Regions from separate parts of the Bradyrhizobium sp. JHI2711 genome, predicted to be linked through region 3. Evidence: predicted binding sites of a transcription regulator. Region 3 holds the regulator's gene; each other region holds the start of a gene.

Region 1 (9,616 bases), on a different contig from region 3:
AGCGATCGATTCGGTTATGGCGGCAAAAGTTTTCATCGCCGCCAAGCACCGCTTTGCCGAACGCGGTGAGCGACAAGCGGGATTGCTTGTACCGCTGGAGGCGGCTCGAATCGTCGTGCATCTCCAGGGAAAACGGGCCTTCGTCCAGTCCAGCGACCGCTGCCCTCTCGCATCGTGCTAGTCCATCAAGCAGGGCGCCAACTTCCCAGTAATCGAAGACGCGACGCTCGTTGGGCTTCTGATATCCCGGGAACACATCAAAGGACTGCACCTCGCCCGGCGCGATCAATTCCAGAATCCGCGTTTCCGTGGCCCCAAGGCCGCTGGTCACGTTGGGAAGCTCTTCGAGCAGATCAACGACGCAACGCTCGAGCTGCGGAAGCAGGCGCAAATCCGTTTCGAGGAGATCGAACCAGGCCTGCGGCGTCGGCGCACGGTAAGCTCGCCAGGCGCGACCAGCCAGTTCAAGGTGATCTTTCGTGAGCTTGACAATCGGTGGGTTCAGCTTCGCCAGTTGCGTTGGCGCGACATCGCCTACGGCAAGGTCCAGGTGACGTATCGCGAGCTTGGACAATGCCGCTTCCTCGATGCCGCAATGGTCGAGTAGCCAGAGCAGAAGTAATTGTGCGTTCGGCTCTGGCCCCATCCATAGTTCGGCCGAGCCACATTCGGACAACAGATCAATCAGTCCGCGCCCCTTCACCCCAGACCTTTCCAGGCGCCAAACCGGCGTGTCGTCGAGCCAGTGCAGGCCGTTCGGCTGAGCCACGCGCGGGGAGAAGAATGCCTGGCATTCCGTTTGCGTGGGCGGCGGTCCCCAGACCAAGCGACGCTCGATCGCAAGGACGAGGTCGGCAAGGCCGGCCCGCTGTATCGCGCCGGCGGCGGACGAATCTGTTGTCACAATGAGCCGCGTCACGTCAGCCTCTCAGGGCATCGTCAGGACAGGGCCGGAGCGCCACAGCCGATCGTTGGTCAGATGCGTGCCACCCCACCAACGATCGATCGGATTGTAACGGCTGAAGTCGTCATGGCCCGCCAGGACAGCCTTCCCGAACTCGGTCAGCGAAAGGCGGCTGCGCAGATAGACTTCATGCCGAGCCCTCAAATTCTTAGGGTCGATCGTGCGCAGTTCGTCGCCCAAGCCGGCCACGGCCGGCCTCGGGCCGAGCGCTAGCCCCTCAAGCAACGAGCCCAACTCAAATTCTCCGAACACATAGGTACGCCGCTGCGAGCGCAGGTGAAACAACCCGTTCGTGTTGGCAAACCCTCTGGCAAGCATCTCAAGCAATCGCGTCTCGGTCGCACCAAGCCCGGTCCTGGGTGACGGCAGTTCCGCCAGCAGATCGAGCAAAACCGGCCGCAGCATCAGCAAGGCACTCAGATCGCGGTGAAGCAAATCCATGCAAGCCTCAGGCGTCCGCGCGCGATAGGCCGACCACGCCAACTTGGCAGTCTCGAACTCCTCCGCAGCAACGTCCATAACAGGAATATGGGGCTCGCCCTTGGCGAAATCATAATCGGGACTGAAAAACAGATCGGAGTCCAGCAATCGCAGCCCGAGCTTCTGCGCTAGCGCAGGATAGCTGCTGAGGTGATCGAGCAACCAGACCAGTTGCAATTGGTCGCGCGGAGTCGCTCCGAACCAGAGTTCGATCTCGTCATACGGCTCGCAAAATTCGGCCAGCGACAATTTGCGGCCCTTGGCGCCGCGGGACCAGCGGACCCAATCCGACCAATGTTCGGCATGGCCTAGCTCTGCGGTTTGGGCAGCCAAATAAGCTGAGAGCTTTTCCGCCGGCGGGAGCGGCCCCCACTCAAATTGAAAATGGAAAGGTATGACGATCTCGGCCAACCCCGATCGACCGAGATCACTCCCGCCGCCCCAGCCAGTCAAGATCAGCCGCTTCATCGCACCACCTGATCAACGCGACGCAAAACGAAACGGGCACCGAAGACGTCGGCAACTCAACGTCCTCAGTGCCCGCTCCTCGCGAAAAATTTTCGCGTTAGGTCTTACTCGTCCGCCGGCTCCTCGCCGTCGGCGTCGCGCTCCGGCGTGCCGGCCAGAATCTGCTCGGCGATCAAACCGGAATTCTGGCGGATCGCGGTCTCGATCTTGGCGGTGATGTCGGGGTTGCCCTTGAGGAACGCTTTGGCGTTCTCGCGGCCCTGGCCGAGGCGCTGGCTGTCATAGGAGAACCAGGCGCCGGACTTCTCGACGATACCGGCCTTGACGCCGAGATCGAGGATCTCGCCCATCTTGGAGACGCCCTCGCCGTACATGATGTCGAACTCGACCTGCTTGAAGGGCGGGGCCAGCTTGTTCTTGACCACCTTGACGCGCGTGGTGTTGCCGACCACCTCGTCGCGCTCCTTGATCGCGCCGATGCGGCGGATGTCGAGGCGGACGGAGGCGTAGAATTTCAGCGCATTGCCGCCGGTGGTGGTTTCCGGCGAGCCGTACATCACACCGATCTTCATGCGGATCTGGTTGATGAAGATCACCATGGTGTTGGACTTGTTGATGGAGGCCGTCAGCTTGCGCAGCGCCTGGCTCATCAACCGCGCTTGAAGTCCCGGCAGCGCATCGCCCATCTCGCCTTCGAGCTCGGCCTTCGGCACCAGCGCCGCCACCGAATCGACCACGAGAACGTCGACGGCGCCCGAGCGCACCAGGGTGTCGCAAATCTCCAGCGCCTGCTCGCCGGTGTCGGGCTGCGAGATCAGGAGCTCGTCGATGTTGACGCCGAGCTTGCGGGCATAGACCGGATCGAGCGCGTGCTCGGCGTCGATGAAGGCGCAGATGCCGCCCTTCTTCTGCGCTTCCGCCACCGTATGCAGCGCCAGCGTGGTCTTGCCCGAGGATTCCGGCCCGTAGATCTCGACGATGCGTCCCTTGGGCAGGCCGCCGATGCCGAGCGCGATATCGAGCCCGAGCGACCCGGAGGACACCGCCTCGATGTCCATGGAGCGGTCGTTCTTGCCGAGCTTCATCACCGAGCCCTTGCCGAACTGCCGCTCGATCTGGGAGAGCGCGGCGGCCAGAGCTTTACTCTTGTCCATGGAAGATCCTTCGACGATACGCAGGGCAGTTGCGGACATTGGGTCGTGCTCCTTATGGCGAGGATTCGCGTGAGGGACAAACGGTTGCGAGGCAGCTCGGCGATAAAAGCAATGTACCCCATTTGTTCTCAGTTCGCAATATGTTCTTTTGCGGGTTTTCCCCTTTGCCCTAATTTCCCTCAGCAGTGTCAAAGCGGCGGCCTGTCCTGAACACATTCCCAGCCGGTTAGCGTCAGGCGCTCGGTACCGCGGAAACAATTCGGCTTCGTCAACAAGACGAAAGCCAAACCCGATGCGATGGAAATCAAAATGGCCCAGCCAATCCGCTTCAAGGGGAGAATTCTCTAACTGTTCTAATCTGTCTCTGCGGGTGTCCTAATTAGGACAGCCCCAAGGGTTTTTGTCTTGCCGACTGGACCAGAAGACCACAGAGCTGTTCGAAACAGCTTCATGAACCATGGCTGCGCGTCCGCGTTGCCGCGGCATGCATCGCCTATGGTATTTCGTGGCCTTCCTCGCCGTCACCGCAACCTCATTCGGTGCCCTGGTGGCAAGTTCCTGGGATGACCGGAGGCCGCCTCGTCTGGCGGCCTCTTTCGGTTGATAAATCAACCTCTGACAAACCAGCCATGCTGGATCGTCACGCTCCCCGCTTTGCTCTGCGTGCACAACTGAACAGACGCGGATCCATTTCCGGATCCTAATGCATCATCACCGCGCGGACCCCGGCCACTATCGGTGATGAGAACGCTCACCTCGCGCTCCCGCCTCATCGCACGGAAAGAGCGCGCCATGTTCAAGCGACGACGTTTCAAGCAGCAACTGACCCTTCAGGACCGGCTGTCCGCATGGGTGAAGCAGATCCGCGAACAGGCCTCCAAGCTACCTCCCGGGCCGGAGCGAGACGCGCTGCTCAAGAAGGCCCGCCAGGCCGACGTTGCCAATCATCTCAACGATTGGGTCAAATCGCCGGGGCTGCAGCCGCCGAAATAAACCGGGCCTCCGTCGGGTTCCTGGAAGCGACCATGACCGGGATCAACGACGCGCGACTGGGGCGCCGTCATGTTTCCGTAATCCTGCGGCACCGAACCTTTTCGCGGTCTCCGGTTTTCTGTGGGGATGGGACCGCAACTTTTGGGGATCTCTAGTCATGACAAACAACGACACGCTGCACGATACGCCGAGGCGAAAGCCGATGCTGGAGGCGGCGCAGGAGGAGATGGTGAAGTTCGAGCGCAAGGAAAACGAGTTCCGCAAGAGGGACCGTGAAGAGCGCGCCGCCGAGCTCCATCTGCCGCTGAACGAGATCAAGGTTCATTAGGCACTGCCAGGACCGGCGTCCGGTGCCGGCCAGGCCGCCCGCGATGCGGCACTCCGCTCCGGTCCTTGGCCGGAACCTCCGATCGGCATCGCCGGTCGGGGCCCGCGACCGCGGATCCACCAGGTAGCTAAATACTACCCATAACCCATTGGCGAAGCGATGAAATCGCCAGGACCCCTACTGTGCATGGGGTTGTTTTGCCACTTTTGAGAGGCAAGGCGCGCCGGCGCCTTCGATAGGACGGCCCGGCACGTCAGTTCCGTCTGCAGCAGCGCCTGCTAGAGCACCGCCAGCAGAACCAGACCTATCACCAGCACGACGAAGCCAGCCGCCGTCGCGGCGGCGAATGACCGCTCTACGTTATCCATATGATGCCACCCCGTTTCCGGCGCGCCACGTTTCCCCCATGGCTGCGCCGAACGGATAAAATCTTGCCGACGGGTGTGTCCGCAGTGGTGCGGACGGATGTCGAAATTGGGACCGGTACGGGGCCAGTCTGCGGCCTCGCGCGCCTGCTTTCGTCAGCCAGCCGGCTAGCTCGCCCGGCTACCGGCCGGCGCGGGGCTCCTGCTCCTCCTGCGTCAGGCGCAGCGAGAAGGCGCGGATCGCGGGCGCCGCCAGCAGCACGACCGGCAGCATCGCGGCCCATGCGATCAGCCAGGACACCATCCAGTGCCGCACGAAGAGCATCGGGCTGCCGGCGGGAAAGCTGGCGATCCCCGCCGCGATCAGCGAGGTCAGCCCGGACTGGATGATGCCGAAGACGAAATGCGAGTAGCGGCGGGGAATGCCGAGCATGAGGCGCCCATGGTTGCTTGCCCGTGATCGGCAAGCAAGGCACATGCCGTCGAGCGGATCCGGCGCTTCGATTGGAACCGCGATGCGGGACCGCCGGATGCACCCCGGCCGGGCTCCAGGAACTTTGTTCATGGTCGGAGAACCACGGAGGCGCGGGCGACATTTTTCTTGCCTGCGGAATATTGCGACGACCAACATGTTTGCAGGCACAAGGGTGAATCGTGGGAGGTGACCATGAATCACAGGGGCGTCGAGTTCACCATCGCCAAGACGGCGATTCCCGGAGTCTGGCAGTGGCAGTTCCGCATCGGCGACCGGATCAAGACCGGCAAGACCGAGACCAGGATCGACCTGCTGGCGATCCGGCGCGTGCAGCTGCGCATCGACCGCGAGCTGAAGGCGATCGGGCGAAAGACGGCCTGAACCGTTTCGCCTTCTGCGTCATAGCGCGCGTCAGTCGGCGCTGGGCAGCCGACGCATGGTGAACTCGATATCGCCGCCGGGCAATTCGCGCCAGGTCTCGACCTCGCTCATATAGCCGGCCTTGGGGTAGCGGGCGAAGAAGGCCTGCGCCCGCTCCCGTGCCGCCGCCCGCGGCAGCGTGAAGGTCTCGCGCAGATAGCCATCGCCGGCGGACTGGCCGGGCTTGCCGGCCGCCTTGCGCCGGCGCGCCATCCGCTCGGCGAGATCCCGCGGACGATCGGCCATGTCCTGCCTTCCTCTGCGCACTACGTTACGGACAATGTAGGGCGCGGGCCGGATCAAGAGGAGTCCTTCCGAGGAGCATTGTGCCTCCCCGGAACGGGTCAGTTGGCGGCCGTCCCGCTCTTGGCCTTCTTCGGCGCACTGGTCGCGGCCGACGCCTTCGGCGCCGCCGGCTGCTTCGGCTGTTCGGCGCGCATGCCGCCCCAGGGATCGCTGGACGCCTTGGTATCCGGAATCTTCTTCAGCGTTTCCTTGTAGGCCTTCTCACGCTCGGCCTCGATGGCCTTCTCCTCCGGCGACTTGCTCGGGGCATCCTGCATCAAGTTGATGTTGGGCATTTGCGCGTAGGCAGGTCCCGCCAGCACGGCCAGCACCGCGGCCAAACGGAAAAGCTTCATCATCCACTCCTTAAGTCTTCCATGAGGCGCGGATCGCCCCGCGCCGTGTCATCCTCGTCAGCCCGGTCACGACCCGGTGGCAGCTAGTGCCGATCCGATCGGCATGATTTGGGCGCCTGCAGCCAATCGTCCCAGATCGGACCGCATTTGGTGCACCCGCTCAGCGCGAGACCGAGCAGGCCCATGCCAAAGACGAGGATACAGCGACGCAACATCATCCACCCCTACCCAAGCCAGGCATCATATCGGGCCAAGTCAGGCATTTTCAAGCCGAGGCGGCCGGCGCCAGACCGGGTGACTTTGCCTCGCGGATGCGCGCACAATGCGGTGAAACATCCGGCAACACAGGAGAGCGCGACAGCAATGCAAACGCAGCCAGAAGCCGAGTTCGGCCCCGCCGACGCCAGTCGCATCCTCGGCGAGGTCTTTGCGCCCTGGGTCCAGGATCTCAACCTCGCGGTCGAGCGCATCGAGCATGTACAGCCCGCGGACGACCCGGACTGGCAGCCCGGCGCGCTGCTGCGCATGCCGTTTTCGGAGCGGCTGTGCCGCAACGGCGGCGTGGTCTGCGGCCAGGCCCTGATGGCGCTCGCCGATACCGCGATGGTGATCGCGATCCTCGCGGCCAATCGCGGCTACCGTCCCATGACCACGGTCGATCAGACCACGCATTTCATGCGCGCGATCGCCGCGTCCGACGTGCTGGCGGATGCGCGCGTGGTGCGGCTCGGGCGCACCATGAGCTTTGGCCGCGTCACGCTGCTCTCGGCCGCCGACGGCAAGCCGGCCGCGATGGTGTCGAGCGCGTTCGCGATGCTGCCGGGGTGAACGCGCCCTGAAAACAAGAGAGCCGCGCGAAGCGCAAGGCTCGAGGCGGCTCTCGATGGAAATCGTGTCGGGACAGCAAGCGCGATCGCGCTTGCCGTCATTGCGCCGGCAATGTCACTTGCCGAGGATCTCGTCGGCCGCGGTGACGACGCTGACGGTCGGATTCTTTCCGCAATAGGCGCCGAACTTCTTGGCATTCTCGATGAAGACGTCGGTGTCGATGATCGCATTGTCCTCGTCGCCCTTGTACCAGCCGTCCATCCAGGTCAGCACGACGCCGATGTTGTCCTCGCCGCTCTCGAGGAACTGCTTGCAGGTCATGGTCGAGAGGTCCCACTTGACGGCGTGGGCGGGCATCGAGGCCAGCGAGAGCGCTGCGGCGAACAAAATCGAAAGCGAAGTCTTCATCAATATCTCCATCGGCGCGTCGCGCCATAAAGGAAAGGCACTTGGGTAGGCTCTTTGGGTAGGCTCTTTGGGCAGGTTCGTGGGAGCGGCTCGCCGCTCCAACGTCGTAAACAAAGTCTGAAACGCCGTGCAAGTAGCGCCAGTATTGAGTTTAGTTCAACGTAATTTCTATGCACTACTTCATACTCATCGGCAGGACTGATGCAGATGATTGAGAAGCGCACATCGCAACGTCACCGTGTTTTCAAGGGCGGAAAGATCACGTTCGAAAACAGCGGCATTCCTTGCACGGTGCGAAACATGTCGGCGGGCGGCGCGGCGATCGACCTCGACACTCCCGTCATGTTGCCGCAATCGGTCACGCTCTCGATCGCCTGTGACCATTTCGTACGGCATTGTCGCACAGTTTGGCGCAGCGACAAGCGCGTCGGCCTCGCTTTCGTGCAATAGCGGGCGCGATGTGAACGAAGGTTCGCATCGCGTGCACACCACCATCATGACTGGCTCGCAATCACGCGCGTAACACCCGCGAGCGATGATGAGCCCCGCAACGTCGATCGACTCGACGCGGTCATTGGGCGGGCACTGCGCCTGCGCTGAGGCGGCCCTCAGCGCCAGCACGGCGGCGTGATGACCAGAATCCGCATTACCGCAATCCCCCACCTCTGGGGTACAAGCCAGCCCCCAATCGCGGAATAGCGATGTCCGGGTTCCGGGACCTCAGCAAATCTTGATCGGCCTGGACTTCGTCCGATCGCATTCGTGCCTATCTGTCGGCCCGCAGGGGACCTTTCACGGATGTTGCGGATCATTGCTCATGCGGCGCTGCTCATTGGCGCGCTTGCGCTCGGTGCCTGCGGCTTTGCCGACAGCCGCGCACCGGTGCCGGAATTCATGCGCATGAAGGAGCCCGAGCAGCCGCCGGAAGCGCCGCCCGACGTCAAGCGCGTGGTGCGCGAGCAGATCGACGTCGTCTTTCTCGCAACGTCCTATCCGCGCGAGGTTCACGTCGCCCCGCCGCATCGTGAGCTGCGAGGACCGGGCTGGACCGCGTGCGTCCGCGCGCAGCTCACCTCGGCGACCGGTACGTCGCTCGGCGCCCAGACCTACATCGTGACGATCAACGACGGCAGGGTCGTGGACCGCCGGCGCGCCGACGCCGACGACATCTGCGGCACGGAGACTTACGAGCCGATCTAGGAACCCGCCCCTGACGACAGGTTCCGGGAAAAACCTGTAGATGACCCGGAACGATCACCGCCTCCCCTTCTTGTTACCGCCGAGGGCAGTTTCGAGGAGGACATGATGAGGACGTTGACTATTGCGCTGCTGGCAGGCGTGGGGGCCTTGGCCGCCGCCTCGGGGGCCAAGGCTTCCGATATCTATACGACCAGCGAATACACCAATCCGGATCTCGTGCAGCAGGTGCGACTCGTCTGCGACGAGGATGGTCGCTGCTATCGCACGCGCGGCGGGTCGCGCGTGATCGTGCGCGATTCCTACAATTACATGCCGCGCGACCGCTACTATGAGCGCCGGAGCTATCATCGCCACTACGATGACGGCCCGCGCGCCGGCGTCGGCATTCGCGCGCCCGGCGTCAGCGTCGGCGTCGGTAGCTGGTGAGCGATGAAGGCTTGATGGTCGGAGACCGGGCGAGACTATTCGCCCGGTCCCGTGACCTCAGGTTTCGAGTGGATCGGCCGGCGTGATGTAGCGCGTCGATGACGGCAGCTGAGCGATGAAGCGGGCGAGCACCATGCCGGCGCACATCGCCACGACAAAGATGACGGCGGAGAGCGAGCCAAATCCGAGCGCGGTCAGCGCCGGCCCCGGGCAAAAGCCTACCAGCCCCCAGCCGATGCCGAAGATCGCCGGACCTGCGACGATCCTGGGATCGATGTCTCGCCGCGTCGGCAAATAGAATCGATCAGCGAAGAATGGACGCGGAAGCTTGAGAACGCGGCTGAAGCCGACGAAGGTCACGGCCACCGCGCCCGCCATCACGAAGGCGAGGCTTGCATCCCATGTCCCTGCCTGAATGCCGGCGACGTCCAGGAAGTTCAGCACCTTTGCGGGGTTCGACATGCCG
Region 2 (9,616 bases), on a different contig from region 3:
TCATGGGTTGGGAGAGCTTTGTTGCCATGATCGCGATGTCCGGGACGCTTGTTGTGTCCTGGCTTTGTCGCACGTCGGCAGCAGCACGTTCAGTGCGCAATAAGCCACAAACGTTGCGCTTTTTACCCTCCCCTGGAGGGGGCCCGGGACGAGCGTAGCTCGCCCGTGGTCGGCTCGCATCTGAGCGTAGCGAAGATGAGAGACGGGGTGGGGTGAGGGTCTCTCCACATCGAACACTGCCCGTGTTGAGAGATCACCCCACCCCGCTCGCGCTGCGCGCGATCGACCCACCGGCGAGCTACGCTCGTCCCGGACCCCTCCAGGGGAGGGTGATCAAAACACCTTGCGGATCCAGTTGTGGGGATCGTTGGTGCGGCCGTACTGGATGTCGACGAGCTGCTTGCGCAGGCCCATGGCGACGGGGCCGGCGGCCCCGCCCGAGATGTCGAAATCGCCGCTGACCGAGCGCACCTTGCCGATCGGCGAGATCACCGCGGCGGTGCCGCAGGCGAAGGCTTCCTTCAGCCTGCCTGAGGCCGCGTCCTTGCGCCACTGCTCGAGCGTATAGGGTTCTTCGCGCACCGTCTTGCCGGCGTCGCGGGCGAGCGTGATGATGGAGTCGCGGGTGATGCCGGGCAGGATCGTGCCGAGCGGCGGCGTCGACAGCGAGCCGTCCTCGAACACGAAGAACACGTTCATGCCGCCGAGCTCCTCGATGTAGCGGCGCTCGACCGCGTCGAGGAAGACGACCTGGTCGCAGCCGTGCTGGATCGCTTCGGCCTGGGCGCGCAGGCTCGCGGCGTAATTGCCGCCGCATTTGACCGCGCCGGTGCCGCCGATCGCGGCGCGCGTGTAGTTCTCCGACACCCAGATCGAGACCGGCGCGGGCCCGCCCTTGAAGTAGGAGCCGACCGGCGAGGCGATCACCGCAAAGATGTATTCGGACGACGGCTTGACGCCGAGGAAGGTCTCGCTCGCGATCATGAACGGCCGCAGGTAAAGGCTGCCTTCGCCGCCCGGCATCCAGGCGCGGTCGATGCGCACGATCTGCTCGACCGCCTCGATGAAGACGTCTTCGGGCAGCTGCGCCATCGCCATGCGATCGGCCGAGTCCTTGAAGCGGCGCGCATTGGCGTCGGGACGGAACAGGTTCACCCCGCCATCGTCGCGCTTGTAGGCCTTCAGGCCTTCGAAGATCTCCTGGGCGTAGTGCAGGACCGCGCCGGCGGGATCGAGCTGGAAGTTGGCGCGCGCCTCGATTTTCGCCTCGTACCAGCCGCCCTTGGCCTGGTTGTAGCGGACGATTGCCATGTGATCGGTGAAGATCCGCCCGAAGCCGGGATCCACCAGCTTGGCGACGCGGTCCTTCTCGGGCGTCGGATTGGATGCGGGCTGGATGTCGAATGTCATGCTCATGTCCTTGCCTCCCGCTGCCGGTGGCGGCGCTGTTTCTCGCGCCCGCCTGCCCGCTCGGGCCCGGCTGGCTTGATTGGTTTCTGGCCGGACCGCCGCCAGCCATGTTACGGCCGGTTTCCGCAGCCAGCATGTCATCGAGGACATGCTTTTGCGGAAGGCGGAAGTCCAGTATGTTTTGCCGAAATGCCGCTCGACAATCGCACGGTAGATCTGCTTCGGCCGTCGCCGCCTGTCCGGCTCTCTCCGGCCGTCCTGCTCCGATGCCACCCGGCGCGAAACGATCTAAAATTTCGTGCGGGTCGATCGTTTTGTAACATTGAACCCAAGATACGTCAATATGCCTGACATAAATTTCGCGACTCCTTCTCAAGACGCTGCCGCGCCCCGGCCGGCCGCAGGCGATGGAGGCAATTTGCGCTGGGATATCATCGAGCTGCTGTTCTTCGCCTATCGCGATTTCGTCGGCGATCCCGACCAGGAGCTGGAGGCGTTCGGCTTCGGCCGGGCCCATCACCGGGTCATGCATTTCGTCTACCGCTATCCCGGGCTCAAGGTCGCCGACCTGCTCGACGTCCTGCGCATCACCAAACAGTCGCTCGGCCGGGTGCTGAAGCAGCTCCTGGACGAGGGTTATATCGTGCAGAAGACCGGCGACAACGATCGTCGCCAGCGCCTGCTCTACGCGACGCCGAAGGGCGAGGCGCTGGTGCAGAAGCTCGCCGGGCTGCAGACCACGCGGATCACCAGGGCGCTCGCGGAGATGGGTCCGCAGGACGCCGAGACGGTCAAGCGCTTCCTGCGCGCGATGATCGACCGCGACGATCCCGACAAGGTGCTGGAGACGATCTTCGCTGCCGTCAAACAAGACGCCAAGGAGTGACCGTGCCGCTCGCTGCCACGCTCGCCCGCCCGCCGGTGCAACCGGCCGACGATGCCCCGCATCTCTTGCTGGTCGACGACGACCGCCGCATCCGCGACCTGCTCTCGCGCTTTCTTGCAAGTGAAGGCTACCGCGTCACCACCGCGGCGAGCGCCGGTGATGCGCGCTCGAAGCTGATGGGCCTGCATTTCGATCTCCTGATCCTCGACGTCATGATGCCCGGCGAGACCGGCTTCGACCTCGCCCGCTTCATCCGCACCTCGTCGTCGGTGCCGATCGTGATGCTGACGGCGCGCCACGAGGCGGAAGCCCGCATCGAGGGCCTGCAGATCGGCGCCGACGATTACGTCGCAAAACCGTTCGAACCGCGCGAGCTGGCGCTGCGCATCAACAACATCCTCAAGCGCGCCGCGCCGCCGCCGCAGGCCACGACGATCGAGAAGATCGCCTTCGGCCCCTATGTCTACCATCTCGAACGCGGCGAATTGCGCCAGGGCGAGGAGGTCATCCACCTCACCGACCGCGAGCGCGAGATGCTGCGGATTCTCGCGGAGACGCCGGGCGAGACCGTGCCGCGCAGCGCACTAACCGGCAATGGCAGCGTCAACGAGCGCGCCGTCGACGTGCAGATCAACCGCCTCCGGCGCAAGATCGAGACCGATCCCGCCAATCCGCTGTTCCTGCAGGCGGTGCGCGGCATCGGCTACCGCCTGGTGGCCTCGCCCTGAACCGCAGTGAAGCGCGCCAGATGAGCACGATCGATACCGGCCTGACGCTTCTGAAGAGCGCCGCCGGCCGCGTCTCCGCCGCGAACGGCTGGATGGGCAACGCGTTCAAGGGCTGGATGCCGACCGGCCTCTACGCCCGCGCGCTCCTCATCATGATCGTACCGATGGTGGTGCTGCAATCGGTCGTCGCTTTCGTGTTCATGGAGCGGCACTGGAACACGGTGACGCGCCGCCTGTCGGCCGCGGTGGTGCAGGACATCGCCGCGCTGATCGACGTCTACAAGGGCTATCCGCAGGACAAGGACCGCACCGAGATCCGCCGCATCGCGCAGCAGCGACTCGGCCTCGTGGTCGATTTCCTGCCTGCCGGCGACATGCCGCCGCCGGGACCAAAACCGTTCTTCTCGCTGCTCGACCAGACGCTGTCGGTGCAGCTCGGCCGCCAGATCGGCCGCTCGTTCTGGATCGACACGGTCGGCCGCTCCAACCTGGTCGAGATCCGCATCCAGCTCGACGACGCCGTGATGCGCGTGTTCGCGCAGCGCAGCGCCGCCTATGCCTCGAACTCGGAGATCTTCCTGTTCTGGATGGTCGGCACGTCCTCGATCCTCTTGATCGTCGCGGTGCTGTTCCTGCGCAACCAGATCAAGCCGATCCTGCGCCTCGCCGACGCCGCCGAGAGTTTCGGCAAGGGCCGCGAGGCCCCGAATTTCCGCCCCCGCGGCGCGCGCGAGGTGCGGCGCGCGGCGGTCGCCTTCCTGGAGATGAAGTCGCGCATCGAACGCACGATGGAGCAGCGCACCGCGATGCTCGCCGGCGTCAGCCACGATCTGCGCACCATCCTGACCCGCTTCAAGCTCGAGCTGGCACTGATCGGCGACAGCCCCGAGCTCGAAGGCATGCGCAAGGACGTCGACGAAATGTCGATGATGCTGGAGGATTACCTTGCGTTCGCCCGCGGCGATTCCGGCGAGCAGTCGCAGCCGACCGACATGGCGCAGGCGCTCGAGGAGCTGCGCAGCGATGCCGAGCGTCACGGCCATACCGCGACCGTCGCCTTCAACGGCCTGCCCGTGGTGACGGTGAAGCCGGCTTCGTTCAAGCGCTGCCTCGCCAACCTCGTCACCAACGCAGCGCGCTACGGCAAGAACATCGCCATCACCGGCCAACGCGATCACCGTTATTTGACCGTCACCGTCGATGACGACGGCCCGGGCATTCCCGCCCACTTGCGCGAAGAGGTGTTCAAGCCGTTCCTGCGGCTGGACAACGCCCGCAACCAGGATGAAGGCGGCACCGGCCTTGGCCTCGCGATCGCCCGCGACATCGCCCGCTCGCATGGCGGCGACATCACGCTCGGTGACAGCCCGATGGGAGGATTGAGGGCAAGCGTGCGGATACCGGTGTAGGTGCGGTCTTCCCTTCTCCCCTTGCGGGAGAAGGTGGCGCGAAGCGCCGGATGAGGGGTATCTCTCCGCGCGTCCAAGTCTCATTGAATTCGCGGAGAGAAACCCCTCACCCGTCTCGCCGCTTTGCGGCGATCCACCCTCTCCCACAAGGGGAGAGGGAAAGAGCACACCTACTTCGGCAGCAGCGCCTTCAGCTTGTCCATGTCGCGCGTGTTCATCTTGAAACCGCCGGGCATGACGATGTCGCCGGGCTTCTGATCCGGCTTGCAGGCCCCGAGCCACTTGGCTTGCAGCGTCGTCGTGCTATCGCGCCCCGCCGCACCGGCAACGCCGCCTTTGGCGTGTGAGGTCGTCTTCACCGTGTAGGCCGAGTTGAAGTCTCCGGTGATCTCGGCATGCGAGGTCGTGCTGACACCGGCGACGCTGCACTCGGAATCGCTGACATAGCCGGTCGCGGTCTTCTTGATCTCCTGCTTGGCGCAGATCTGCTTGGCCATCGGGGAGACGTTGTTGCTCATCTCCTTGTCGACGGTCTCGTCGGTGCAGTGCTGCATGGTCATCTCGGGCATGGGCGAGCCCGATGTGACCAGCTTCATCTCCCAAAGACCGGCCTTGCGCAGCGGCAGTTCGTCGGCGCCGGCGCTGCCTGCCGACAATGCGAGGCAAAGCGTCGAGCCGAGCAAAGCGAGTTTGCGCGTCATGAGGGAAGCTCCCGGCTGAGAGAGGTGCGGCGCCTACGACAGCGCCTCAGTACAGCGTGCGGATCGGCCGGTCGGCGGCGCCATAGGGCACCCAGCGGCAGGAGAACGAGATGTAGCCGCCCTCATAGGCCTGCACGCCCAGGAATTTCGCGACCTTGCCGTAGCGGGCGCAGTGATCGACGGCGACCTGACGCGCATCGACCTGGGTCGCCATCGAATAGGCGATGATGCCGCCGGTGTCGTTGCCCTTGAACGGCGGCACCAGAGAAAAGATGTCGGCGCGCGCCGACTGGCTCGCCATGCCCGAGACTATCAGGCTGGCAAGAAGGCCCGCGGCCGCAATGATTCGCATTCCCGTCACTCCAATTGGCTGGCGCCAGTCTACGGTGCCGGGACGGACGTGAAAAGAACCGAACCCCTGTTGGCCGCGACATCCTGGTCAAGTCCTGGCGAAGTGTTGCCGCGCTGCACTTGACCCGCCCCAACCTTCGCGGCACCGTCCAGCCTTCGCAAGACCTTAGCTGTCCGGATTGACCATGCGCGCCCCCTCCCTGAAATCGCTCCGCTTTGCCGCCGTGCTCGGCCTCATGTTGGGAGCGCTGTCGCTCGGCGAGGCCAGGGCCGCCAATCCGCTGGAGCTGAATTTCTGGCTGAGCGGGCCGCGCTATGACGGTGCCGTCGCCCCTTGCGACTGGGCTCTGCCGAGGATCGTGCACGAGTTCGCCGAAAAGGAATACACGTTCTGGAATTCTTCGTTGCAGATCACCGGTTTCTCCGCCGTTCGCGAGACCGCGTTCCGGCCCTGGCAGTCCGACAACATTCCGCGGCGCTATTGCACCGGCGAGGCCATGCTCAATGACGGCAAGGCGCGCAAGGTGCATTTCTCGATCATCGAGGATGGCGGCTTTGCCTCCTACGGCAACGGTGTCGAATGGTGCGTCGTCGGCGTCGACCGCAACTGGGCCTACAATCCGGCCTGCCGCGCCGCGAAGCCCTGATCCCAACAGCGGCGGATTCGGGCTGATCAGCCAGCCGACGACTGCCGCCCCAATTTTGTTCTTGAAATGTTCCCATCGCCTGCTAGGCTGTGTGTGCACAGTCTAGTTGAGGGGCGTCGCCATGTTTCACTTCAGATTGCGTTCGTTGTCCCGTTTGATGATCTCGCTCACTCTTGCTGCGGGGTTGGCTAGCCTCGCCGGCGGTGCGAAGGCACAGGACAAGCGGCAGAACGCCCCGGGCGAGTTCGATTTCTATGTGCTGGCGCTGTCGTGGTCGCCCTCGTTCTGCGAGGAAGCGGCCGAACGGGGCGGCCGGTCCCAGATGCAATGCGGCGGACGGCCCTACGCCTTCGTGGTGCATGGGCTGTGGCCGCAATATGAAAACGGCTTCCCCGAGTATTGCCAGCGCCCGGCGCCGCGGCTGAACCGCAACATCGTCTCCTCGATGCTCGATTTGATGCCGGCGCCGGGCCTGATCTTCAACGAATGGGACAAGCACGGCACCTGCTCCGGGCTGGAGGGCCGCGGCTATTTCGAGATGATCCGCAAGGCGCGCGCTGCGATCAAGATCCCGCCCGAATATCTCGATCTGGCGCAGGCCAAGACCGTCGCGCCGGCGGAGGTCGAGGAGGCCTTCGTCAAGGCCAATCCGGGTCTCAGCAATGCCGCCGTCTCGGTCACCTGCAACCGGACACGGCTGTCCGAGGTCCGCATCTGCCTCAGCAAGGACCTGCAATTCCGCGCCTGCGACGAGATCGAGCGCCGCGCCTGCCGCCGCGACCAGGTGACGATGCCGCCGATCAGGGGCGGGTAGCTCAGTCATTGCGAGCGCAGCGAAGCAATCCAGAGTGCCTCCGCGGACGCATTTCTGGATTGCTTCGCTGCGCTCGCAATGACAGGGGTTAGGATCGCGCCAGACAACGTAGTCCTCTCCGCCATGAACTACCGCCACGCCTTCCACGCCGGCAGCTTCGCCGATGTCATCAAGCACATCGTGCTGGCGCGCATCCTCACTTATCTGCAGGACAAGCCGGCAGCGTTCCGCGTCATCGACACCCATGCCGGCGCCGGCCTCTACGATCTCGACAGCGACGAGGCGCGCCGCGGCGGCGAATGGCTGACCGGCATCGCGCGGCTGCTGCAGGCGCGCCTGTCGAACGAGAGCGCAGCGCTGACGAAGCCTTATCTCGACATCGTCCGCGCCTTCAACCCAAAGGGGGAGCTCAAGGCCTATCCGGGCTCGCCGTTGATCGCGCGCGGCCTGCTCAGGCCGCAGGACCGGCTCGTCGCCTGCGAGCTCGAGCCGAAGGCACGGAAAGCGCTGATCGATGCGCTGCGCCGCGACGAGCAGGCCCGCGTGGTCGACCTCGACGGCTGGGTGGCGCTGCCGGCCTTCGTGCCGCCGAAGGAGCGGCGTGGCCTCGTGCTGATCGATCCGCCCTTCGAGGCCAAGGACGAGTTCGAGCGGCTCGGCGAAGCCTTCTCGGCAGCGTTCGCGAAATGGCCGACCGGTATCTACGTAATCTGGTATCCCGCCAAGAACCGGCGCGCCACCGACACGCTGGCGCAAACCGTGGCGCGGCTCGCAGCTGCAGCAAAGCCGCCTGGAAAATGCCTGCGCCTCGAATTCAGCGTCGCGCCGCAAGCCGACAGCGCCGCCCTCACCTCCACCGGTCTCCTGATCGTCAACCCGCCCTACACGCTGCACGGCGAGCTCAAGACCATTCTGCCGGAGCTGGAAATACCGCTCGGCCAGGGCGGTGCTGCCAGATTCCGGCTGGAGGTGCCCAAGCCTTAGCGCCAAGCATTGACGCCAAGCCGTAACACTCCGGCATTCTTGGGAAAAATATGCAGGACCGGTAGTCAATCTGCAAAGAACCGTATTATGCTATTTCCGTGACTGGCTTTACGTTCCGCTTCCGCGAATGGTTGCGGCGGAGTGAAGGCCCTAAGAAAGATCCCGCCGGACCGATCAGGTCCGTCCAAGGATGGCCAGCTCCCGGGCTCCGTAAGGCCCGGTCATGTCGCGACGTGAGTCTGCGTCGCGACGGAGGAGCAATGAGGGGGAGTTTCCCGATGGCCATGACGGGAACGGTCAAGTTCTTCAACGGCGAGCGCGGCTACGGCTTCATCAAGCCTGACGACGGCGGTCGCGATGTTTTCGTTCACATCACCGCTGTGGAGCGGGCGGGACTGAAGGACCTCGCCGAAGGACAGCGTATTACTTTCGAAGTCGAACCGGACAAGAAGGGGAAGGGACCGAAGGCGGTCAATCTGGTGATCCTCTCCTAGCAAGCCTGGCGAAAAAAAATCCCGGCCGCGAGCGGCCGGGAGGCTGGTCCGGTATTTTCTTCTTTGGATGTCAGAAGCGATAGTTCACGCCTGCGCGGACAACGTTGGCGCTATAGCCGTTTGACACGCCTGTGATTGCGAACTGGCTGGTCGACAGATCGATGTAGAGATATTCGAGCTTGGCGCTCCAGTTCGGCGCGAGGCCGACTTCCGCACCGGCGCCGATGGTCCAGCCGGCACTGGTGTGCGACTCCGACCAACCGAAGGTTTGTGCGCGCAGCTCGCCGAAGGCGAGACCGGCGGTGCCGTAGAACAGCACGTTGTTGAACGCATAGCCGGCGCGGCCGCGCAGGGTGCCGAACCACGGGTTGGAGAACTTCCACGGCGCAAACGTGTCGTCGGCGCCGGCGGCCTGGATGTCGCCCTCGACGCCGAACACCCACGGGCCGTTCTGGAAATTGTAGCCGGCCTGCACACCGGCGACGAAGCCGGACGGCTTGGTGGGGTTGTTGTCGACCGAGCCCCATTCATAGCCGATATTGCCGCCGAGATAGGGACCCGCCCAGCTATAGGCATTAAGCGGCTGATTGACGGTATAGGGCGCGCGCTGCCCGTAACTGAGATCGGCGGCCTCTGCCGAAGCTGTCCAGCCGGCTGCAACCAACGCGGCTGCGCCCACAACGAGCCTCTTCATCACTCACTCCAACGCCACTGTCGCAACCCGAGCGATGCCCGCGCCGCCGCGCGAGCAAAACCGCATGGTTACGGAACCAAGAGCTTTTCGCGTAGGATTTATCGAGAGTTTTAAGTTAAAGGGCTGTTAAGCCGGGTTACCGCCCGCTTAACAGACTTAAGGAAGCGTTACCGGGAGCTGCCCGCCATCCTCTGTGCGTGCCGCATGGCAGGAACTTCAAATCAGTCCCCCCAGCGCCTAAATTCGTCCCATGGTTCACGATTCCCCCGACAATCCGGACGACCGCGCGCGCAAGGCGCCGCCGGCTGCGAGCGACACGCCGCCCGAGCGGCTGGCCGGGCCGGACGTAGATCCCGCGGCGGTAGGGGGCGATGACGAGGACGATGCCCTGCTGCCGGACATCCTGGAAGAGAGCGGCGCCGTCGGCGAAGGCCCGCTCGCGACCGGTCACGAGGCGATCGAGCGCGCGGTCCGCCTCGCACCGACCTCGCCCGGCGT
Region 3 (9,616 bases):
ACGGCCTTCAGCGCCTTGTCGAGCAGTTCTGTCATTGGCAGAAGATAAGCCGGGTCGAGACCAAAAGGAAGTGTGGTTCCTGGCTGGCAAGGGAGGCCTTTTGCTTCAGCTCCTCCGCTCGGCTAGAACTTGCCGACCCAGTCCTGATTTGTTGCGGAGTTCGCCCGTGGCCCTGATGCCGGTTTCTGACGCGCTTGCCGCGGTGCTGGCCGGCGTCGAGCCGCTGGCTGAACAGATGGTTTGCCTCGACGAGGCCTACCATCGTGTGCTCGCCCGCGATGTCGCGGCGCGGCGCACGCAGCCGCCGGAGGCGATGTCGGCGATGGACGGCTATGCCGTGCGCACGGCCGACGCGGCAAACGATTCGAGGTTGACCGTCGTCGGCGAGGTCGCGGCGGGCCGGCCGTTCGCGGGAAGCGTCGGCCCCGGCGAAGCCGTGCGGATCTTCACCGGCGGCGTCGTTCCCGACGGCGCCGATGCCGTCGTGATCCAGGAGGACACGGCTGCCGACGGCAAACATGTGACGATCAAGGAAGCCGCCATTTTCGGCCGGCACATCCGCCCTGCAGGCGTCGACTTCCGCGAAGGCGACGTGCTGCTGCGCAAGGGAATCCGCCTCACCGAGCGCGATCTCGCCCTCGCCGCCGGAATGAATCATCCGCATCTCGCCGTCATCCGCCGCCCGAGGGTTGCCGTTCTCGCCACCGGCGACGAGCTCGTGATGCCGGGCACCACGCCTGGTCGCGGCCAGATCGTCTATTCCAACGGCTATGCCCTGCATGCGCTCGCCCGCAGCGAGGGCGCCGAGACCATCGACCTCGGAATTGCCGCCGATACACTGGAGGCGACGTCCGCCGGCATCCGCCGCGCGCGCGAGAGCGGCGCCGACATCCTGATCACGACCGGCGGTGCCTCGGTCGGCGACCACGACCTGGTCCAGCAGGCGCTCAAGGGCGAAGGCATCGCGATGGCGTTCTGGAAGATCGCGATCCGGCCGGGCAAGCCGATGATGCACGGTCGGATAGGCGCGATGCGCGTGATTGGCCTGCCCGGCAATCCCGTGTCGTCCTACGTGTGCGCCTTCCTGTTCATGGTCCCCTTGATTCGCGCCCTGTCGGGCCGTTCAGCGATTCATCATCGGCGCGAGCGCGCCGTGCTGGGCCGCGATCTCGCCGCCAACGACCAGCGCGAGGACTATCTGCGTGCGCGGCTGGAGGAGCGCGACGACGGCACGCGCGTCGCCCTTCCGGTCAGCCATCAGGACTCCTCCCTTCTTGCGAATCTCGCTGCGGCACAGGTACTTCTGGTGCGCGCACCGTTCGCGCCGAAGGCCGAGGCCGGCACGCCTTGCGAGGTGCTCCGGCTGCCCGTCTGAGCCGCCCAGCCACACGCATTCCGCGAGCTTGGCCGCGTTCACCATAAATTAAGCAGTTGCGGAACACATATCGAACATATAGTGTCCGTTCATGATTTGTTTCGAGGATGTAGCGGCTTAGTGCCGACTTCATCGTGTCGGAATCGAACGACATCAACCGGGGGACTTTGGTCGAGATGTTGACGCGCAAACAATACGAGCTTCTGCGGTTCATCAGCGAACGTCTGAAGGAAAGCGGCGTGCCGCCGTCCTTCGATGAGATGAAGGATGCGCTCGACCTGCGCTCGAAGTCAGGCATCCATCGCCTGATCACTGCGCTCGAGGAGCGCGGCTTCATTCGCCGCCTGCCCAACCGTGCCCGTGCCATCGAGGTGATCAAGCTGCCCGAGCTCCAGGCCGCCGCCGGCAATCGCCGTGGCTTCACCCCGAGCGTGATCGAGGGCAATCTCGGCAAGGTGCGCGCGAGCTCCAGCCCGCCTGCGGACGATGGCGAGCGCCCCGTCGCGGTACCCGTGATGGGCCGCATCGCCGCCGGCACGCCGATCGAGGCGCTGCAGACCCGCAGCCATACCATCAGCGTGCCGCCGGACATGCTCGGCTCGGGCGAGCACTACGCGCTCGAAGTGCGCGGCGATTCGATGGTCGAGGCCGGCATCCTCGACGGCGACATGGCGCTGATCCAGCGCAACGAGACCGCAAATACCGGCGACATCGTGGTGGCATTGATCGACGACGAGGAGGCCACGCTCAAGCGCTTCCGCCGCCGCGGCGCCTCGATCGCGCTCGAGCCCGCCAATGCCGCCTACGAGGTCCGCATTCTTCCGCCGAACCGCGTGAAGATCCAGGGCAAGTTGATCGGGCTTTATCGGAAGTACTGATACCGGAAGTCTCAAGCGCCGCGCGCGCTTCGATCGGCATCGGCGATCCAGGATCGGAGCGGATACTTGTCCGCTCCGGCCGGATGGTTTGTCTGGTTCTGCGCCAGCTGTCCGGTCCATCTTCCCGCGCGACATTCGCCCGTGCAGGCGCGCAGCAATCTCTCTCTGCTTCGCCGGTAGAGTTGTGCCGGCAGTGCTGATAGCTGCGGCCAAATGCAAGGACGCGAGGTTTGTTCCTATCGAATCCGGGAAAGATAATGTGATCGCGTGCTGCGAACGCGAGCCGCAGATTTGCCCATAACCGAGCAGAGCGTTGTATGCTTCCACTCTGATAGAGGCCTGCGCCTCGAAAGAGACGCGGGTCGCTATCCCAGCATGAGGAGCACCCGATGTGTGACTACAGCCTGCATGCCGTCGCGACGCGCCCCGCCGAAGTCGGCGAGACGATCGTCACGACAACCTTCCGCGGCACCTCGACGCGCGGTTTCGCTTCCGAAGCCGATCCCTCCGTCGCGGTCTGTCTGCTGCCGGGGACGGAGCTCGCTTTCGCCGACAATGTCCGCTACGACAACCGCTGGATCTGGACGCGCACCGTGAACTCTCGCGTCGGCAAGTTCGGCAAGATCGACCCGCACATTCCCGATCGCCATCATGACGCGATCGAATTCCCCGACGGCAAATACGTGCTGGTGACGCAGCTCGTCGAAGGCCAGCGCGCGACCGTGCTGCAATTGCCGGTGACGCAGCCAGCCCCCGAGCGCGAGCACAAGCCGCAGATCGTCGCCGACACGCGGCCCACGATCACGCGCCTGCCGATCGGCTGACGCCCTTCGGCCGACAGGCCGAGCCCGGGATTGAAATTGCCGTCGCCGGCCGAGGCCGGCGAGCCCGGTAAGTTTGTGTTTCAGGACATTCGATCGGCGAGCCCACCGCCGCGCCTCGTCGTCGCACGAAGTTTGGGCCGTGCTGCCCGCATTTTGAACGTCCGCTCCGCAGCCAAATGACCGATGCTGTCGTGGTTTGAGGCGGCGGACACGCTCGATGAAGACCTTCATTCGCGTCGTTGAACTCTGGGTACCCGAACGGACGCGCATGCGGCTGGAATTCGGCGGCGGCCTCTACGACGATGGGCTGTCCGCGTTCAAAGCCGTCAGCGAAGAGCTGCACTTCGGATATGACGAGGGACTTCCAGGCAAGGCCTGGGCCTGTGGCCACCCCGTCATCCTCACGAAATTCGCCAACTCCTATTTCAAGCGGACCGATCAGGCCGCTGCGGCCGGCCTCACCTGCGGCGTGGCGGTGCCGGTGTTCGCGGGCGAATTCCTGCAAGCCGTGCTGGTGCTGTTCTGCGGCGACGACGAGGCGCATGTCGGCGCGATCGAACTCTGGCACAACGATCCTGATCTCTCGCATGAGATGGGGCTCGTCGATGGCTATTACGGCACCGCGGACATGTTCGAATTCAACTCCCGCCACACCAGATTTCCGCGCGGCTTCGGCCTGCCCGGACGCACCTGGAAGGCGGGCCTGCCGCTGATCATCAAGGACTTGCACGACGCCAAGAGTTTCCTGCGCTGGGAGGATGCCGCCAAGGTCGGGATCAATCTCGGCGTCGGCGTGCCCTACCGAACCGGTACCGACCAGACCTGGGTTCTGACATTCCTCTCCGCGCAGGCAACGCCGATTGCACGACGCTTCGAAATCTGGGTCCCGAACGAGGACCGTTCGGCGCTGGTCTTTCGCGCCGGCGATTGCAGCGCGCAGACCGACCTCGCCGCACGCTATGCGGCGCAGTCCATCGCCAGGGGCGAAGGCAGCATCGGCGGCGCCCGGGCCGCCGGCATGCCCGCGCTCAACGACGATCTCACCTGTGACGGCTCGATCGCCGGCTCCGAAGCCTGCGCAGCCGGGCTGAGCCGAATGGTGGCCCTGCCGGTTATCGGCAACGGAAGGCTTGACGCCGTGCTGGCCTGGTATTTGTGATCCGCGTCAATCGTCGGCCTGCAAGTCGGCCTCCGATGGCGTTGCGTCCCGGTTGCGGGGCACGGCCGCCTTCGGCACGAGGCTGCCGTCGAAATCCCCCTCGCCGGCGCCGGCCGGCAGCCAGGGACGGCTTGCTCCCCTCGTCCTCACCGCCTGCACCGAAAAGCCCTCGCCGCGTCTCGTCAGAGCCAGTGCGCCCTGACTGGCAAGACGCGCCCGATCGACCACCATCGCCGCGCAATCGGGTGGCGCAGGCCGCGCCGTCACCACCAGCGCGGAGCGGCTGCAATCATCGGCCAGCGCGTCGATACGCGTCGCCAACGCGATCAGTCGTCCGTCCGCGAGCGGCGCCACGCAGCCGGACTCGTCACACGACACCCCGCTCGCCAACGAGGCGTTGCCGGCATCGCGCGGATCGGCATCGGCAGCCAACCACTCCTTCAGCAGGAAGCTGTCCTTGCTGGCGCGGATCACCTGCAAGCGCCCATCCCCGCCCCGGACCGCGACGCTCGCGCCATCCCCGGCAATCAGGATATCGGGCTGCCGCACCGACAGTCCCCAGAGGATCGCTGCCAGCAGCACCAGGGCGCCGGACCAGCGCAAGGGCGTGCGCAACAGGCCCATCACGATGAGCCCGAGGCTCGCTGCGATCAGCGGCGCGATCCCGAAGGCGGGAATGCGGCCGACGGCGCCCGGCAGGGCCGCCACCCAGCGCGCGACCAGGACCATCCACTCGATGCCGATCCCCATCAACCACCAGAACACGCCGTCGAGCCCGAAGGGCGCCGCGAGCAGCCCCAACAGCCCGGCCGGCATCACCAGCGCCGAGACCACCGGCATGGCGCCGAGATTGGCGAGCACGCCGTATGGGGTCACGCGATGGAAGTGGAAGGCGGCGTATGGCGTGGTCGCGAGCCCCGCGATCAGCGAGGCCAGGAACAGCATCGCGATCTCCCGGCCGCCCCACAACGCGATCCGCGCAGTCGCGGAATGATCGGGCGATGCGAGCAGGTTCGGCATGCCGATCTGCACCAGCGCCACCAGCCCGAGCGTTGCCGCAAACGACATCTGGAAGCTTGGATGCACCAACGCCTCCGGCGCGACCGCAAGCACGATCAGCGCGGCAACCGCCAGCGTGCGGAAGGTGATGGCGCGGCGGTCGACCATCACTGCGATCAGCACCACCGCCGTCATGAAGAACGATCTTTGCGTCGCAACCTCCGCGCCCGACAGCAACAGGTAGAACGCGGCCGCGACCAGCGCCGCGGCGGCCGACCATTTCTTGATGGCAGAGCCGGCCGCCAGCCCCGGGATCAAGGCCAGCAGCGCGCGCACCGCGAAGAAGACGACGCCGGCGACGACCGCCATGTGATAGCCGGAGATCGACAGCACATGGCCGAGTCCCGAGACGAACATGGCATCGTTCACGGGCGCGGTGATCGCATCGCGCCGCCCCGTGAGCAGCGCCGTCGCAATCGCGCGGTTGTCGCCTTCGAGCGTTGCGCGGATGCGCGCGTCGATCGCGTCGCGCAGGCCCTGCATGAAGGCGGCATAGCGCAGCCGCAGGCCGCCGCCATCCGGCGGTGTGGACGCCGTGATCGCGCCCATCACGAAGCCGGAGGCGCCGATGCCCTGGAAGAACATGTCGCGCGAGAAATCATAGCTGCCGGGGCGCACCGGCGAGATCGGCGGCATCAGCCGCGCCTTCAATTGCACGAAGCTGCCGACCTCCGGCGCCGTGCCCTTGCGCACCGAGAGGCGGACGCGCTCGAGCTTGACGTCGCTGCGCTGCGCCTCCATCGCGCTGACGCGCAGCACGAAGCGATCGGTGCGCTCGCGGATGTCGCGCGCTTCCACGAAGCCCGACAGCGACACCGAATAGAGCGGTTTTGCCAAAACGGTGTGCGCGATACGCGCGGTCTTCCAGGTCGCCACGGCAAAACCAGCCGCGACCGCCGCGAGCATGATGGCGGGCGCAAACAGCCGGCTCCGCCGGAGCAGCACCGCGCCGAGCATCAGCGCGATGGCTGTGGCGGCAACCACCCACAGCACCGGCTCATGATCGGCGGCGAAATAAAGCGCAATGCCGCCGCCGAAGGCGACCGGCACCCACGGCAACAGCCGGCCAGGCCCGGCCTCGCCCCGAGCCCATTGGCGCAGCGTCTCGATGATCGCCGGCCAGATGCCAAAGCCCACCGGCGCAAAACCGCCGGCCGGGGTAGCGCGGCCGACCGGCCACGTCCCGGCAACTCCCTGGGACCGTCCTGGCCGGCCCGGCTCCGCCATTCCCCTGCACCTTACGATACGCGACGGCTGCGGAGGCTACCGGACCGTGCGGCTGCACGAATAGCGGTACGGATCGGGAACAGGCGAAGAGCGCCCTACTTTTCTCCGGGCTGGCGCCCGTTGCTAGATCAGCGGCGCCTGCGAGGAGGCGTGGTGATTGACGATCTTCCACTCGCCGTCCTCGCGGATGATGACCCAGCTCATTTTGACGACGAGATCATCCCGCTCGCCCGCGAGATCGAACGTGATCTTCGCGGCCATGTTGATCAGATCAGGGCCGGCCTGCGCGGCGTGCACATCGGAGAACGCGGCGCTTGGCCTGCGCCAGCGCGGCAGGCCGTTGAAGTATTCGGCGACGCCGTCCCGGCCGCGATAGAGCTTCGGGTTGGAGCCGAAGAAGAATGCGTCCTTCGCATAGAGCGAGGACAGCGCGGCCGCATCGAGCGTCGCGAAGCCGGCGCACCATTTCGCGATGATGGCGGAAACGATGGCGTCGGCCTCGCTGCTCATGTCCTGCTCAGCCCTTCTCAACCCTTGGCGACTTCCTTCGCGAACGTGTCGCGCAGACCGATCGTGCGCGAGAACACCGGCTTGCCGGGCGTCGAGTCCTTGTCACGCACGAAATAGCCCTGGCGCTCGAACTGCATCGGCTCGGTCGAATTGCTCTCCGCAACGGACGCCTCGACCCGCGCATCGGCGAGGATCTCCAGCGAGTTCGGGTTGAGATCGGTCGCGAAGTTCGAGGCATCCGGGCTCGGATTGGCGAACAGCTGGTTGTAGATGCGGATCTCCGCCGGCTTGGAGGCCGCCGCCGGCAGCCAGTGCATGGTCGCCTTGACCTTGCGGCCGTCGGGCGCGTTGCCGCCCTTGGTCGCGGGATCATAGGTGCAGCGCAGCTCCACCACCTCACCCTTGTCGTTCTTGATCACGCCGGTACACTTGACGAAATAGGCATAGCGCAGCCGCACCTCGTTGCCAGGCGACAGGCGGAAGAACTTCTTCGGCGGGTTCTCCATGAAGTCGTCCTGCTCGATATAGAGCTCACGGCCGAACGTGATCTTCCGCGTGCCGGCCGAGGGATCGTCGGGATGATTGATCGCCTCGAGCTCCTCGGTCTGCCCTTCCGGATAATTCTCGATCACCACCTTGAGCGGCTTCAAGACCGCCATGCGCCGCTGCGCCGTGCGGTTCAGCTCCTCGCGGATGCAGAACTCCAGCATGCCGACATCGACCACGCTGTTGGCTTTGGCGACGCCGATGCGCTTGACGAACTCGCGAAGTGCAGCCGGCGGCACGCCGCGGCGACGCATGCCCGCCATGGTCGGCATGCGCGGATCGTCCCAGCCCGCGACATGGCCGTCGCGGACGAGCTGGGTCAGCACGCGCTTGGACAGCAGCGTATAGGTGAGATTCAGCCGCGCGAATTCGTACTGATGCGGCTGTGAGGGCACCGGCAGCTTCTCGATGAACCAGTCGTAGAGCGGTCGGTGGTCCTCGAACTCCAGCGTGCAGATCGAATGCGTGATGCCTTCGATGGCATCCGACTGGCCGTGGGCATAGTCGTAGCTCGGGTAGATGCACCATGCGTTGCCGGTGCGCGGATGGTGCGCATGCAGGATGCGGTACAGCACTGGGTCGCGCAGATTGATGTTGCCCGCGGCCATGTCGATCTTGGCCCGCAGCACGCGCGCGCCGTTGGGGAATTCGCCCGCCTTCATGCGGCGGAACAGGTCGAGGTTCTCCTCCACGGAGCGTTCGCGGAACGGCGAATTCTTGCCGGGCTCGGTCAACGTGCCGCGCGAGAGGCGGATCTCCTCCTGGGTCTGGTCGTCGACATAAGCGAGGCCGTCGCGGATCAGCTGCTCCGCCCATTCGTACAGGCGGTCGAAATAGTCCGAGGCGAAGAACAGGTTCTTGCCCCAGTCAAAGCCGAGCCAGCGCACGTCGGCCTGGATTGAATCGATATATTCCTGCTCTTCCTTGACCGGGTTGGTGTCGTCGAAGCGCAGGTGGCAGCGGCCCGGAAACTCCTGGGCGACGCCGAAGTTGAGTGCGATCGACTTGGCGTGGCCGATATGCAAGTAGCCGTTCGGCTCCGGCGGGAACCGGGTCACGATCTCCTTGTATTTGCCCTGATCGAGGTCGGCCTGGATGATGTCACGAATGAAATCGCGCCCAACCTCAGCTGCCACCGGTTCTATCATTACGAAAATCCTGTAGGGAAATCAGCGGTCCTTCTGCCAAATTCGCGTGGCCGCGCCAAGAGCTTACAAGAGCTTAAGCAAGGCCTGCCGGGTCCGCCGTCGCCCTTTAGTTATGTCCCGTTCCTGCTATACACCACCGCCTCCAATGCATAGGCCCTGCCAAGAATGTCCGATTCCGTCGTCACGCGCTTCGCTCCCTCGCCGACCGGCTTCCTCCATATCGGGGGCGCCCGCACGGCGCTGTTCAACTGGCTCTATGCCAAGAAGCACGGCGGCAAGATGCTGCTGCGGATCGAGGACACCGACCGGGAACGCTCCACGGAAGCGGCGATCGGCGCCATCCTCGACGGGTTGAAGTGGCTCGAGCTCGGCTGGGACGGCGAGGTCATCTACCAGTTCGCCCGCGCCGCCCGGCACCGCGAGGTCGCCGAGCAGCTGCTCGCCGATGGCAAGGCCTACCGTTGCTACGCCACCGCCGAAGAGCTCGCCGCCATGCGCGAGAAGGCGCGCAGCGAGGGGCGCACCCGCCTCTATGACGGCATGTGGCGCGACCGCGACGCGGCCACGGCTCCGAGCCACGTCAAGCCCACCATCCGCCTGCGCGCGCCGCAGACCGGCGAGACCGTGATCGAGGACCAGGTCCAGGGCCGCGTGGTCTGGCAGAACGAGAACCTCGACGATCTCGTCCTGCTGCGCGGCGACGGCAACCCGACCTACATGCTCGCCGTGGTGGTCGACGACCACGACATGGGCGTCACCCATGTGATCCGCGGCGACGACCACCTGATCAACGCCGCCCGCCAGAAGCAGATCTACGATGCGATGGACTGGGAGCTGCCCAGCATGTCCCATATCCCGCTGATCCACGGCCCGGACGGCTCGAAACTCTC

Evidence for each region. Region 3 encodes LexA, which represses DNA repair genes until DNA is damaged. Its sites were predicted from a motif close to TGTTCNNNNTGTGTTCNG; they were not measured.
Region 1: a site for LexA is predicted at 3,197-3,214, ahead of recA (recombinase RecA). Genes of this name have one in related genera too.
Region 2: a site for LexA is predicted at 6,189-6,206, ahead of ACTEK7_RS24600 (ribonuclease T2 family protein). Genes of this name have one in related genera too.

The regions. Positions count from the first base shown of each region.
Region 1 is NZ_JBPZPT010000005.1:227,736-237,351, reverse strand. Features, by position in the region: gene ACTEK7_RS31765 (hypothetical protein) at 1-919, opposite strand, end outside; gene ACTEK7_RS31760 (hypothetical protein) at 929-1,912, opposite strand; gene recA (recombinase RecA) at 2,017-3,105, opposite strand; gene ACTEK7_RS31750 (hypothetical protein) at 3,859-4,059, shown strand; gene ACTEK7_RS31745 (hypothetical protein) at 4,217-4,387, shown strand; gene ACTEK7_RS31740 (DUF2798 domain-containing protein) at 4,934-5,185, opposite strand; gene ACTEK7_RS31735 (hypothetical protein) at 5,420-5,608, shown strand; gene ACTEK7_RS31730 (hypothetical protein) at 5,639-5,893, opposite strand; gene ACTEK7_RS31725 (hypothetical protein) at 5,992-6,288, opposite strand; gene ACTEK7_RS31720 (PaaI family thioesterase) at 6,652-7,116, shown strand; gene ACTEK7_RS31715 (HdeA family protein) at 7,231-7,524, opposite strand; gene ACTEK7_RS31710 (PilZ domain-containing protein) at 7,726-7,974, shown strand; gene ACTEK7_RS31705 (hypothetical protein) at 8,323-8,724, shown strand; gene ACTEK7_RS31700 (hypothetical protein) at 8,827-9,150, shown strand; gene ACTEK7_RS31695 (DUF6691 family protein) at 9,208-9,616, opposite strand, start outside.
Region 2 is NZ_JBPZPT010000003.1:485,132-494,747, forward strand. Features, by position in the region: gene ACTEK7_RS24560 (YegJ family protein) at 1-28, opposite strand, end outside; gene ACTEK7_RS24565 (branched-chain amino acid aminotransferase) at 334-1,416, opposite strand; gene ACTEK7_RS24570 (MarR family winged helix-turn-helix transcriptional regulator) at 1,754-2,296, shown strand; gene ACTEK7_RS24575 (response regulator) at 2,293-3,024, shown strand; gene ACTEK7_RS24580 (ATP-binding protein) at 3,045-4,433, shown strand; gene ACTEK7_RS24585 (DUF3617 domain-containing protein) at 4,604-5,134, opposite strand; gene ACTEK7_RS24590 (hypothetical protein) at 5,181-5,486, opposite strand; gene ACTEK7_RS24595 (hypothetical protein) at 5,671-6,132, shown strand; gene ACTEK7_RS24600 (ribonuclease T2 family protein) at 6,254-6,946, shown strand; gene ACTEK7_RS24605 (23S rRNA (adenine(2030)-N(6))-methyltransferase RlmJ) at 7,070-7,930, shown strand; gene ACTEK7_RS24610 (cold-shock protein) at 8,209-8,424, shown strand; gene ACTEK7_RS24615 (outer membrane protein) at 8,495-9,118, opposite strand; gene uvrC (excinuclease ABC subunit UvrC) at 9,369-9,616, shown strand, end outside.
Region 3 is NZ_JBPZPT010000001.1:363,070-372,685, reverse strand. Features, by position in the region: gene ACTEK7_RS01790 (hypothetical protein) at 1-35, opposite strand, end outside; gene ACTEK7_RS01785 (molybdopterin molybdotransferase MoeA) at 167-1,375, shown strand; gene lexA (transcriptional repressor LexA) at 1,552-2,253, shown strand; gene ACTEK7_RS01775 (hypothetical protein) at 2,643-3,077, shown strand; gene ACTEK7_RS01770 (GAF domain-containing protein) at 3,295-4,236, shown strand; gene ACTEK7_RS01765 (ComEC/Rec2 family competence protein) at 4,243-6,522, opposite strand; gene ACTEK7_RS01760 (SgcJ/EcaC family oxidoreductase) at 6,646-7,032, opposite strand; gene ACTEK7_RS01755 (glutamine--tRNA ligase/YqeY domain fusion protein) at 7,050-8,726, opposite strand; gene gltX (glutamate--tRNA ligase) at 8,892-9,616, shown strand, end outside.